Regions from separate parts of the Bradyrhizobium sp. S3.7.6 genome, predicted to be linked through region 2. Evidence: predicted binding sites of a transcription regulator. Region 2 holds the regulator's gene; each other region holds the start of a gene.

Region 1 (3,268 bases), 170 kb from region 2:
GAGGGATCGAGCAGGCGGTGCGTGTAGTCGAAGGTAGGCCCGAGGATCTGGCCGCCGGGAATATCCTTGAAGGTCGCCGACACCCGCCGCTGCACGCGCATCGCGCCGGTGTCGACCGGCTCGCTGGCGCCGAAGCGCGGCAGGGTGGCGCGGAAGGCGCGGACCAGGAAGATCGCCTCGATCAGATCCCCGCGCGCCTGCTTGATCGCGAGCGCCGCGAGCTCGCGGTCGTAGAGCGACCCTTCGCTCATGACGCGGTCCACGGCGAGGCCAAGCTGCTCCGAGATCTGATCCAGCGTGACTTCGGAAATGCTCTGGTCGCCACGCCGCGCATTGGCGAGCAGGCGATGGGCGTTCTCGATGGCGCGCTCGCCGCCTTTGACTGCGACATACATGCGACTAGCTTCCCTTGTTCACGACACGCGTGGTGCGCGGGATCGCAACCACGGCATCATCGGCGACCAGCACCAAATCGATGCCGCGCGGAAACAGCGCCTCGTTGAACTGCAGCCGTTCGAACAGGTCGAAAGGCCTGATCGAGGCCTGAAGCGTCGCGACACCGTCGATGCCGGGGCCACGCAGTTCGAAACTGCGCCCCGAATTCAGGCTCTCGACCTGAAGGATCACCGTGGTCGAACGATCCGGATACTCGTTCGTGCCCAGTGCGAAGCGCTCGAGCGACGGCAGCGCCGCACCGTCACTGATCAGCGCGAAACTCGCGATCGAGGAGTCCTGCACCACCGGCGCGCCGGTGTGGAACTTGAGCCATTTCACCACGTCCGATCGCTCCGTCATCCGCTCATCGAGCCAGAGCGGCGTGTCGTGATCGAACAGCGTCAGCGCGATCGCGGCAGTGCCGCGCATCGTTGGCGCGGGCGCTCCCGCCATCGGCACGATGCGCTGGACCGAGCCCGGTCGCGCCATCGCGTCCATCACGGAACGAAAGGTCGATTGCGCCGACAAGACCTTGTCGACGAAACCCGGCGGCAGTTCCGCAATCGTGGTCATGGCCTCACCCCTCACCGCGCACCATGGTGTAGAAATCAACCTTCGTCGCGGCGGTCTCGGCCGCCGCCTGCTTGCGCTGGATCATAAGCTGCTCGCGCAACGGCGCGATAACGTCACGCTCCACCGCCTCACCGAAATCACTGGACTGCGCCAGCGCGTCGCAGAGCGCGATCAGCCGCGCCTTTTCGCCATCGCGCCCCAGCGTGTAGCCGAAGCCGACCTCGCCGCTCGCGAGCCGGACCGCTGCGCGAGACACCGTGGCTTCACCGAGATTGAACGGCGCGCCGTCGCCGCCGACCCGGCCGCGCAGCATGACGAGACCGTTTTCCGGCGCGCGTAGCTCCTGATGCGCCGGCAGGGCGAGAGCGCGGAGGCGAGCGGCGATCTCGCCCGCCTCCGCGTGCGCCAGCACGGCCATCGCGGCCTTGCGCTGGACTTGCTGGTTGTTGTGCTGGGTCACCCAATCCACCGAGCTTTTGACAGAACTTGCCGAATCCAAGTTGTCTATGATAATAGACAACTTGATACGGAAGCGCCATGACTGTTTCGTGACAAACGTGTGATTTCTGAAGTAGGCTTCTCGGCGACATGAGCATGCAGGACACAGCCTCTTCGGGCGTCGCGCTGTGGCGCCTCGTTGCCGACGGCATCGAGCGCGGCATCGCCGACGGCCGCTTTGCAGCCGGCGACAAGCTGCCGGGCGAGATGGAGATCGCCGAGACCTATCGCGTGAACCGCCACACCGTGCGGCGCGCGCTGGCCGCACTTGCCGAGCGCGGCATCGTGCGCGCCGAACGCGGCAGCGGAACCTATGTCGAGGCGCAGCGCCTCGCTTATCCCTTGCGCTCGCGCACCCGCTTCTCCGAGATCGTCGGCGCCGACGGCCGCGAACCGCATGGCCGGCTGATCGAGGCGTCCGACGACGTCGCGACCCGCGAACTGGCGCGCGAACTGGGATTGAAGGCCGGCGCGCCGCTGGTGCGGATCGAGGCGATCCGCCTCGCCGACCGCACGCCGATCTGCGTCTCCACCACCTGGCTGTCAGCGGAATTGTTTCCGGGCGCGGGTGAGGTATTCGCCGCGACGCGCTCGATGACGAAACTGCTCGAGCATTACGGCGTCCGCGACTACAGCCGCGGCGCGACCCGGATCACCGCCGGCATCGTGGACGCAACCGATGCCGCGCGGCTCGATCTGCCGCTGGGACGGCCGATCCTGGTGGTCGACGCGACCGACCACGATCTCGCCGGCAAGCCGCTGGTGACCAAGCACTCGCGCTTTGCAGCGGAGCGGGTGGAGTTTCTGGTGGAGAACGGGTGAGCGGGCGACCACGCAGGGCTCGTAGGGTGGGCAAAGGCGCACTTGCGCCGTGCCCACCATCTCTCCCCGATATCTAAGCAGAAGTGGTGGGCACGCTTCGCTTTGCCCACCCTACGGCGCCGGCGATCAGGCGACAGCTCGCCGCCCAATGATCGCAAACCGCAACTTGCTCGAAATAAAATCGATCGCGGCGACGGCGACCAGAATCATCATCAGGATCAGGAACGACACCCGCTGCCATTCCAGCACGCGGATCTGCTCGGCGAGTTGGAGGCCGATGCCGCCGGCGCCGACGATGCCGATGATGGTGGCCGAGCGCGTGTTGGATTCGATGAAATAGAGCACCTGGCCGGCGATCACGGGCAGCACCTGCGGCAGCAGGCCGAAGCGGATTTCGTGCAAAGCACTGCCGCCGGAGGCGCGGACGCCTTCGACCTGCTTCTGGTCGGCGCCCTCGATCGCCTCCGAGAACAGTTTGCCGAACGCGCCGAAATCCGACACGGCGATGGCGAGCACGCCGGCGAACGGACCAAGCCCGACGACGTTAATCCACACCAGCGCCCAGATCAGGGTGTCGACGCCGCGGATCGAATCCAGGAAACGGCGGACCGGAAAACGCAGGATCTGCGAAGGTATGACGTTGCGCGCGGCCAGCAGGCTGACCGGAAGCGCGAACAGCGCGGCGAGCGTCGTGCCGAGCAGCGCGATCGACAGCGTCTCACCCAGCGCTTTCAGATAGACCGGCAGCGAAGAGCCCGGATCGGGCGGGATCATCATCAGGCCGATCCAGCCGAGCTGGCTCAGCCCTGCGAAGAATCGCGACGGCGAGAAGTCGAGATCGACGAGGCCGTAAACCAGGATCGCAAACGCCGCGACGATCATCGCCGGCATCGCGAGCCGCGCCGAGGCGGGGCGATCGAACACATCGGGGTAGCGCGCG
Region 2 (3,268 bases):
CGAAGCTCCGGCCAAGGTGACGGTGCGCAACCTCAATTTCTATTACGGCGAGCACCACGCGCTGAAGAACATCAATCTGGCGCTCGGCACCAACCGCGTCACGGCGTTCATCGGCCCGTCGGGCTGCGGCAAGTCGACCCTGCTGCGCATCTTCAATCGGATGTACGACCTCTATCCGGGCCAGCGCGTCACCGGTCAGCTCATGCTCGACCAGACCAACGTCCTCGACCCCAAGCTGGACCTCAATTTGCTGCGCGCCCGCGTCGGCATGGTGTTCCAGAAGCCGACGCCGTTCCCGATGACGATCTACGAGAACATCGCCTTCGGCATCCGCCTTTACGAGAAGATCTCGAAGTCCGAGATGGACGACCGCGTCGAGAAGGCGCTGCGCGGTGGCGCGCTGTGGAACGAGGTCAAGGACAAGCTCAACGCCTCCGGCCTGTCGCTCTCCGGCGGCCAGCAGCAGCGCCTCTGCATCGCCCGCACGGTCGCGGTGCGGCCCGAGGTGATCTTGTTCGACGAGCCCTGCTCGGCGCTCGACCCGATCTCGACCGCCAAGGTCGAGGAGCTGATCCAGGAGCTGTCCGAGAACTACACGATCGCGATCGTCACCCACAACATGCAGCAGGCGGCGCGCGTCTCCGACAAGACCGCCTTCATGTATCTCGGCGAGCTGATCGAGTTCGACGACACCAGCAAGATCTTCACGTCGCCGACCGACCGGCGCACGCAGGATTACATCACCGGCCGGTTCGGCTGAGGAGACGGAACATGGGTTCTGAACATACCGCAAAGGCCTTCGACACCGACCTCCAGGAGCTCACGCGCCTGGTCGCCGAGATGGGCGGCATCGCCGAGCGCATGATCGTCGATTCCGTCGACGCGCTTATCCGCCGCGACGTCGCGCTCGGCCAGCGCGTCGTGACCATCGACGCCGAGCTCGACGCGCTCCAGAAGAAGATCGAGGAGCGCGCCGTTCTCACCATCGCGCGCCGCCAGCCGATGGCGGTGGATCTGCGCGAGATCGTCGGCGCCATGCGCGTCGCGACCGATCTCGAGCGGATCGGCGACCTCGCCAAGAACATGGGCAAGCGCGTCGCGGCGCTGGAGACGGATTTCCATCCGCTCAAGCTGTTCCGCGGTCTGGAGCACATGACCGACCTCGTGCAGCAACAAGTCAAGTCGGTGCTGGATGCCTATGCCGCGCACGATCTGCCGGCGGCGATGGCGGTGTGGAAGGGCGACGAGGAAGTCGACGCCATCTGCACCTCGCTGTTCCGCGAGCTCCTCACCTACATGATGGAGGATCCGCGCAACATCTCGTTCTGCATCCATCTGATGTTCTGCGCCAAGAACATCGAGCGCATCGGTGACCACGCCACCAACATCGCCGAGACCGTGTTCTACATGATCGAGGGCCAGGCGATCACCGACAAGCGGCCGAAGGGCGACATGACGACCTTCGCCACGACGGTCCCGAACACTTAAGGAGCGACGAACACCATGGGCGCACGCATTATGGTGGTTGAGGACGAGGAAGCTCTCACCGAGCTTCTCCGCTACAACCTCGAAGGCGACGGCTATGACGTCGAGACGGTGATGCGCGGCGACGACGCCGACACCCGCCTCAAGGAGCACATCCCCGATTTGATCGTGCTCGACTGGATGCTGCCGGGCCTCTCCGGCATCGAGCTGTGCCGGCGGCTGCGCACCCGGCCCGAGACCAAGCAGCTCCCGATCATCATGCTCACCGCGCGCGGCGAGGAGAGCGAGCGGGTGCGGGGCCTTGCGACCGGCGCCGACGACTACATCGTCAAGCCGTTCTCGGTGCCGGAGCTGCTGGCACGCGTGAAGGGCCTGCTCAGGCGCGCCAGCCCCGAGCGGCTCGCCACCGTGCTCGCCTATGGCGACATCGAGCTCGACCGCGACAAGCGCCGCGTGGCGCGCTCGGGCCGGCCGATCGATCTCGGTCCGACCGAATATCGCCTGCTGGAGTTCTTCCTGGAGCATCCCGGCCGCGTGTTCTCGCGCGAGCAGCTGCTCGACAGCGTCTGGGGCCGTGACATCTACATCGACGAGCGCACCGTCGACGTCCATATCGGCCGCCTGCGCAAGCTGCTCAATCTCGGCCGCGAGCAGGACCCGATCCGCACCGTCCGCGGCGCGGGCTACGCACTGGACGATCGCTTTGCGAAGGCGGAGCAGGCGTAGCTCGGTGAGCTGCGGCCACACTCTCGGTGTCGTCCCGGACAAGCGCAAGCGCGGGTCCGGGACACCCACAGCGAGCGGTTATTTTGTGAAAAGGTAACTCCGAGTCCCCGTAGCCACATCTTGCGGTGGTTAAGGGTCCCGGATCTGCGCGCGCTCGAGGCGCGCTTGTCCGGGACGACATCGGATTTGTTGAGCCGCCATCGTGTGACGGCTCCTTTCTGAGCTCAGAACGACTTCAGCGCGGACCCGGCTTCGCCGGCGCGCGCCGGCGATCGGCCGCGGGCTGATACGCCACGCGCGAGTGCTGGGCGCAGTAGGGCAGGCCGGAGAGCGCCTTGCCGCCGCAGAAGAAGAAATCCGGGCTCGAGGGATCGCCGACCGGCCAGTGGCAGGTGGCCTCGTTCAGCTCCAGCAGCGACAGCCGCTGGCTCATCGGCACGACGTTGTCGTAGGTGACCGGTTCGGCCTCGACCTCGACTTCGAAGGCCTGCGCCAGCGCGGTGTTGCCGCGCGCGATCGGGCGTGTCACCCGCATCATGTGCTGGGCGGGGCGCGCCTTGCGCGGCCGCGGCGCTGCCGATGAAGGGCTCTTGGCGCGGCCCGACAGGCCGAGCCGGTGCACTTTGCCGATTACGGCATTGCGGGTCACATTGCCGAGTTCAGCGGCGATCTGGCTGGCCGAAAGTCCGGCCTCCCAGAGCTTTTTCAGCTGCTCGACGCGATCATCCGACCAGGTCAAAACGGTCATTGCACCCTTTCCTTCGCCGGCGCCTGCCATCCTGGCGGCCGCACGGCGAATGCCTAAGCTTCGAAAAACCCGTGCCGCCAGAATCCCTTAAGGCTCGCCGGGCGCACCAGATGCGCCCGAACGCTTACGCCGGTACATGAGGACTTCGAGGATCAGAACTGCTGCACGAGATGTCGTATCTGACAAGCCAAACGCTACAATATGGCGTGACTCACGCGCAAGAGTCCGCCGACTCGCTTCCACATGTTCCGTGGCGGAAATACGCAAAATCGCCACCGCAAGACTACGGATTCTGCGTTTCGCGAGGCT
Region 3 (3,268 bases), 1.7 Mb from region 2:
CGGGTTTGGATCGGGTAAACGCCTGTACGCGCAACAGAAAAATGTGACGCCAAATACGGCAATTGCCCTGACATGATAAATGCTTCCTTAATGGAAAACGGCCCGGTGCCGTGGTTCTCAGGCCTGATGCCACCGATGCTTTCAATGGATACACTGCACAACCATGGATAGGGTCGACTGCGTCGTCATCGGAGCCGGCGTGGTCGGGCTCGCGGTGGCTCGAAAGCTTGCCCAGGCCGGGCGCGAGGTGATCGTGCTCGAGGAAGCCGAGGCCATCGGCACCATCACCTCCTCGCGCAACAGCGAGGTGATCCATGCCGGGATCTATTACCGCGCCGGCAGCTGGATGGCGCGCATGTGCGTCAGCGGCAAGCATGAGCTGTACCGCTACTGCGGCGAGCGCGGCATCCCGCACAAGAACTGCGGCAAGCTGATCGTCGCGACCAGCGCCAAGGAGACCGAGAAGCTGCAATCGATCAAGGCGCATGCCGAGGCCAATGGCGTGCTCGACATGCAGCTGCTCACGGGCGAAGCCGCACGCGCGCTGGAGCCGGCGCTCGCCTGCGATGCCGCGCTGCTCTCGCCATCGACCGGCATCATCGACAGCCACGCCTACATGCTCTCGCTGCGCGGCGAGGCCGAGGCGGCCGGCGCGGCCTTTGCGTTTCACACCCCGCTGATCCGCGCCAAGGCAGCCGGCGATGTGATCGAGATCGAGGCCGGCGGCGAAGCGCCGATGACGCTGCAATGCGGCCTGCTCGTCAACGCCGCCGGGCTCTCGGCGACAACGGTCGCACGCCATATCGACGGCATGCCGATCGACCGGATTCCGCCGGCCTATCTCGCCAAGGGAAACTATTTCAGCTGCAACGCCAGAGCACCATTCTCGCACCTGATCTATCCGGTGCCCGAGCCAGGCGGGCTCGGCGTGCATCTGACGCTGGACATGGCCGGGCAGGCACGCTTCGGCCCCGACGTGGAGTGGATCGAGACGATCAATTACGAGGTCGATCCGTCACGCGCCGAACGCTTCTATCCGGCGATCCGGAGATACTGGCCGACGCTGCCCGACGGCGCGCTGATGCCGAGCTATTCAGGCATTCGCCCGAAGATCGTGCCGCCGGCGGTGGCCACGCAGGATTTTCTGATGCAGGGCCCGCGCGATCACGGCGTCGAAGGCCTGATCAACCTGTTCGGCATCGAATCGCCGGGACTGACGTCGTCGCTCGCGATCGCGGATCACGTCGCTGAGCTCGCAGGCATCTAGGGGATTTTCCATCGGAGCGGAAAGGCTCCAAGCGCCGCGCAAATAACTTTGCACGCTGCGCACCTTCATGCAGGGATGAGCGCAACAGCTCTCACCCCTGCATGAAAGGGTAAGTTCAACTCTACACTGTTACAGGGGTTACTAGTGGAGCGTGTCGCCGGTGTGCTTCAAACGCTCGATCTGGTCCTTGACCATCAACTTCCGTCGCTTCAACTCAACAATTTGCAGGTCGTCTGTTGAAAGGTGCACGAGAGCTTCGTGCAATTCGTTTTCGAGCGTTTTGTGCTTCCGTTCCAATTCAACCAGATGTGCCTGAATTGTCATTCGAAACCTCCTCGGTAGGGGGAAACCTTGGATTCGATCCGGACAAACAAGTGTACATCACCGATTCGTTCTGTCGATATGTATCCGTCGTCGCAGCGTCATTTTTGAAAATTCATATGTAACGAATCGTGAGTAAGGAACCACGCTGGAAAAATCCATGATATCAACGTGCTTGCGCAACGCCGCAACGAATCGTCGAAATATCTTGCGAGAGTTCGGTGAGCGGCGGCCCGAGATCGCTTGCGATCACGGCGCGCAAGGACGATAATTTCCACAGGGCATCCACAGCCTTGAATCTCACGCCCATCGGGTTTTCGGCCACCGCGAACATGACCAATGAAGACGAGCGTGAGCTCGAAGCCGAGCTCACCCGGTTGCAGCAAGAACACCGAGATCTCGACGCCGCGATCGATGCGATGCATCAATCGCCTGCCCCCGACCTGTTGCGGTTACAACGGTTGAAGAAGCGCAAGCTGTTGTTGCGCGACCGTATCGCGTTCATCGAAGACCAGATCACGCCGGACATCATCGCCTGAACCGCGAGGCCCTTTTTCGTGGCAGCACGCCGCATCCGAATCCGCTTGAATCGAAAAGAACAAAATAGGAACATTTGGACATCCCAACGCCCCAGGAAACGCCCAGGAAACCCCCGAGGACAACGCAGATGTCGGCAACCGCCCTTCTCGACAACAGCCATTATGAACAGGCCTGCGACCAGGCGATCGCGATGTGCGACGGCAATCTGCGTAGCACCATCAAGGCGCTGATCATGGCCAACGAATATCTGGAAGCAGAGCTGGAAGAATTACAGGCGGCGATTTCAGCCGGCTGCATTCCCGAGACCGCACGCAGCAAGGTGCGGAGCAACAGCAGCGCCGCCTGAGTTCAACATCGGAGCAACGCCATGTCGGATGTGACCTACTACGTTGCAATGCCCTTCCTGATCGATGCCGACGGATCGCCTGTCGCGGGCGCCGCGGAGGAATGCCAGAGCTCGGCGGCCGCGTTGCGGCGCGCCGAGATCCTGGCGCACGGTGCCGGCCATATCGGCGCGGTTGCGTTCAGCCGCAGCGGCGATCCCATGACCGGCGAATTCGGCGACGCCACGCTGCTGCGTAAATTCGGCAACGTGCCGGAAGATCTGGCCACGCTGTAAGGGTTGTTGCTTGAGCATGATCTCCGCGCAACGCGGTCCGCATTTGTCGCGAAGATCGTGCCCTAGTTGCTGACCAGCCTGATCAGCGGCTCGTGCCGCCGGTGCGCCTTGCGCACATACATGGCGGCATCAGCCTCCTCCAGCGCGCGGCCTGCATCGGACTGCGCCCCCAGCAGCGCGACACCTGCGGAGGCGCCCGCGGTCACGCGCTGACCGCGAAAGGCAAACGACAATTCGTCGATCGCCTGCTCGAAGGCCGCTGCCTTCGCCTTGGCGTCGGTCTCGCTGAGATTCCAGAGCAGCAACGCAAACTCGTCGCCACCAAGCCGGCCGACCACGTCCGAGGCGCGGACCTGCCGCGTCAGGGTGGCCGCAATCGCCTTGAGCACCTCGTCTCCGGCGGCATGGCCGAAGGAATCGTTGATGGGCTTCAGGCGATCGACGTCGAGGACGATCAGCGCGCCGCTGGCGCGGTAGCGCTTCATGTAGGCGATGGCGCGCGCGAGCTCGCGCTCGAAGCC

Evidence for each region. The regulator PhoB, encoded in region 2, activates phosphate uptake and scavenging genes when phosphate is short. The targets are predictions, from matches to a motif close to TGTCATNNANCTGTCAT.
Region 1: the regulator PhoB is predicted to act here: its motif matches at 1,546-1,562, upstream of phnF (phosphonate metabolism transcriptional regulator PhnF).
Region 3: the regulator PhoB is predicted to act here: its motif matches at 1,677-1,693, upstream of ACVJ5M_RS09805 (YdcH family protein).

What each region holds. Positions count from the first base shown of each region.
Region 1 is NZ_JBSSEQ010000001.1:182,966-186,233, forward strand. Features, by position in the region: gene ACVJ5M_RS00950 (carbon-phosphorus lyase complex subunit PhnI) at 1-395, opposite strand, end outside; gene phnH (phosphonate C-P lyase system protein PhnH) at 400-1,008, opposite strand; gene phnG (phosphonate C-P lyase system protein PhnG) at 1,013-1,477, opposite strand; gene phnF (phosphonate metabolism transcriptional regulator PhnF) at 1,597-2,328, shown strand; gene phnE (phosphonate ABC transporter, permease protein PhnE) at 2,455-3,268, opposite strand, start outside.
Region 2 is NZ_JBSSEQ010000001.1:350,521-353,788, reverse strand. Features, by position in the region: gene pstB (phosphate ABC transporter ATP-binding protein PstB) at 1-760, shown strand, start outside; gene phoU (phosphate signaling complex protein PhoU) at 772-1,488, shown strand; gene phoB (phosphate regulon transcriptional regulator PhoB) at 1,504-2,211, shown strand; gene ACVJ5M_RS01750 (GcrA family cell cycle regulator) at 2,447-2,959, opposite strand.
Region 3 is NZ_JBSSEQ010000001.1:2,069,593-2,072,860, reverse strand. Features, by position in the region: gene ACVJ5M_RS09810 (NAD(P)/FAD-dependent oxidoreductase) at 164-1,267, shown strand; gene ACVJ5M_RS09805 (YdcH family protein) at 1,409-1,591, opposite strand; gene ACVJ5M_RS09800 (YdcH family protein) at 1,921-2,127, shown strand; gene ACVJ5M_RS09795 (hypothetical protein) at 2,256-2,474, shown strand; gene ACVJ5M_RS09790 (hypothetical protein) at 2,496-2,747, shown strand; gene ACVJ5M_RS09785 (GGDEF domain-containing protein) at 2,810-3,268, opposite strand, start outside.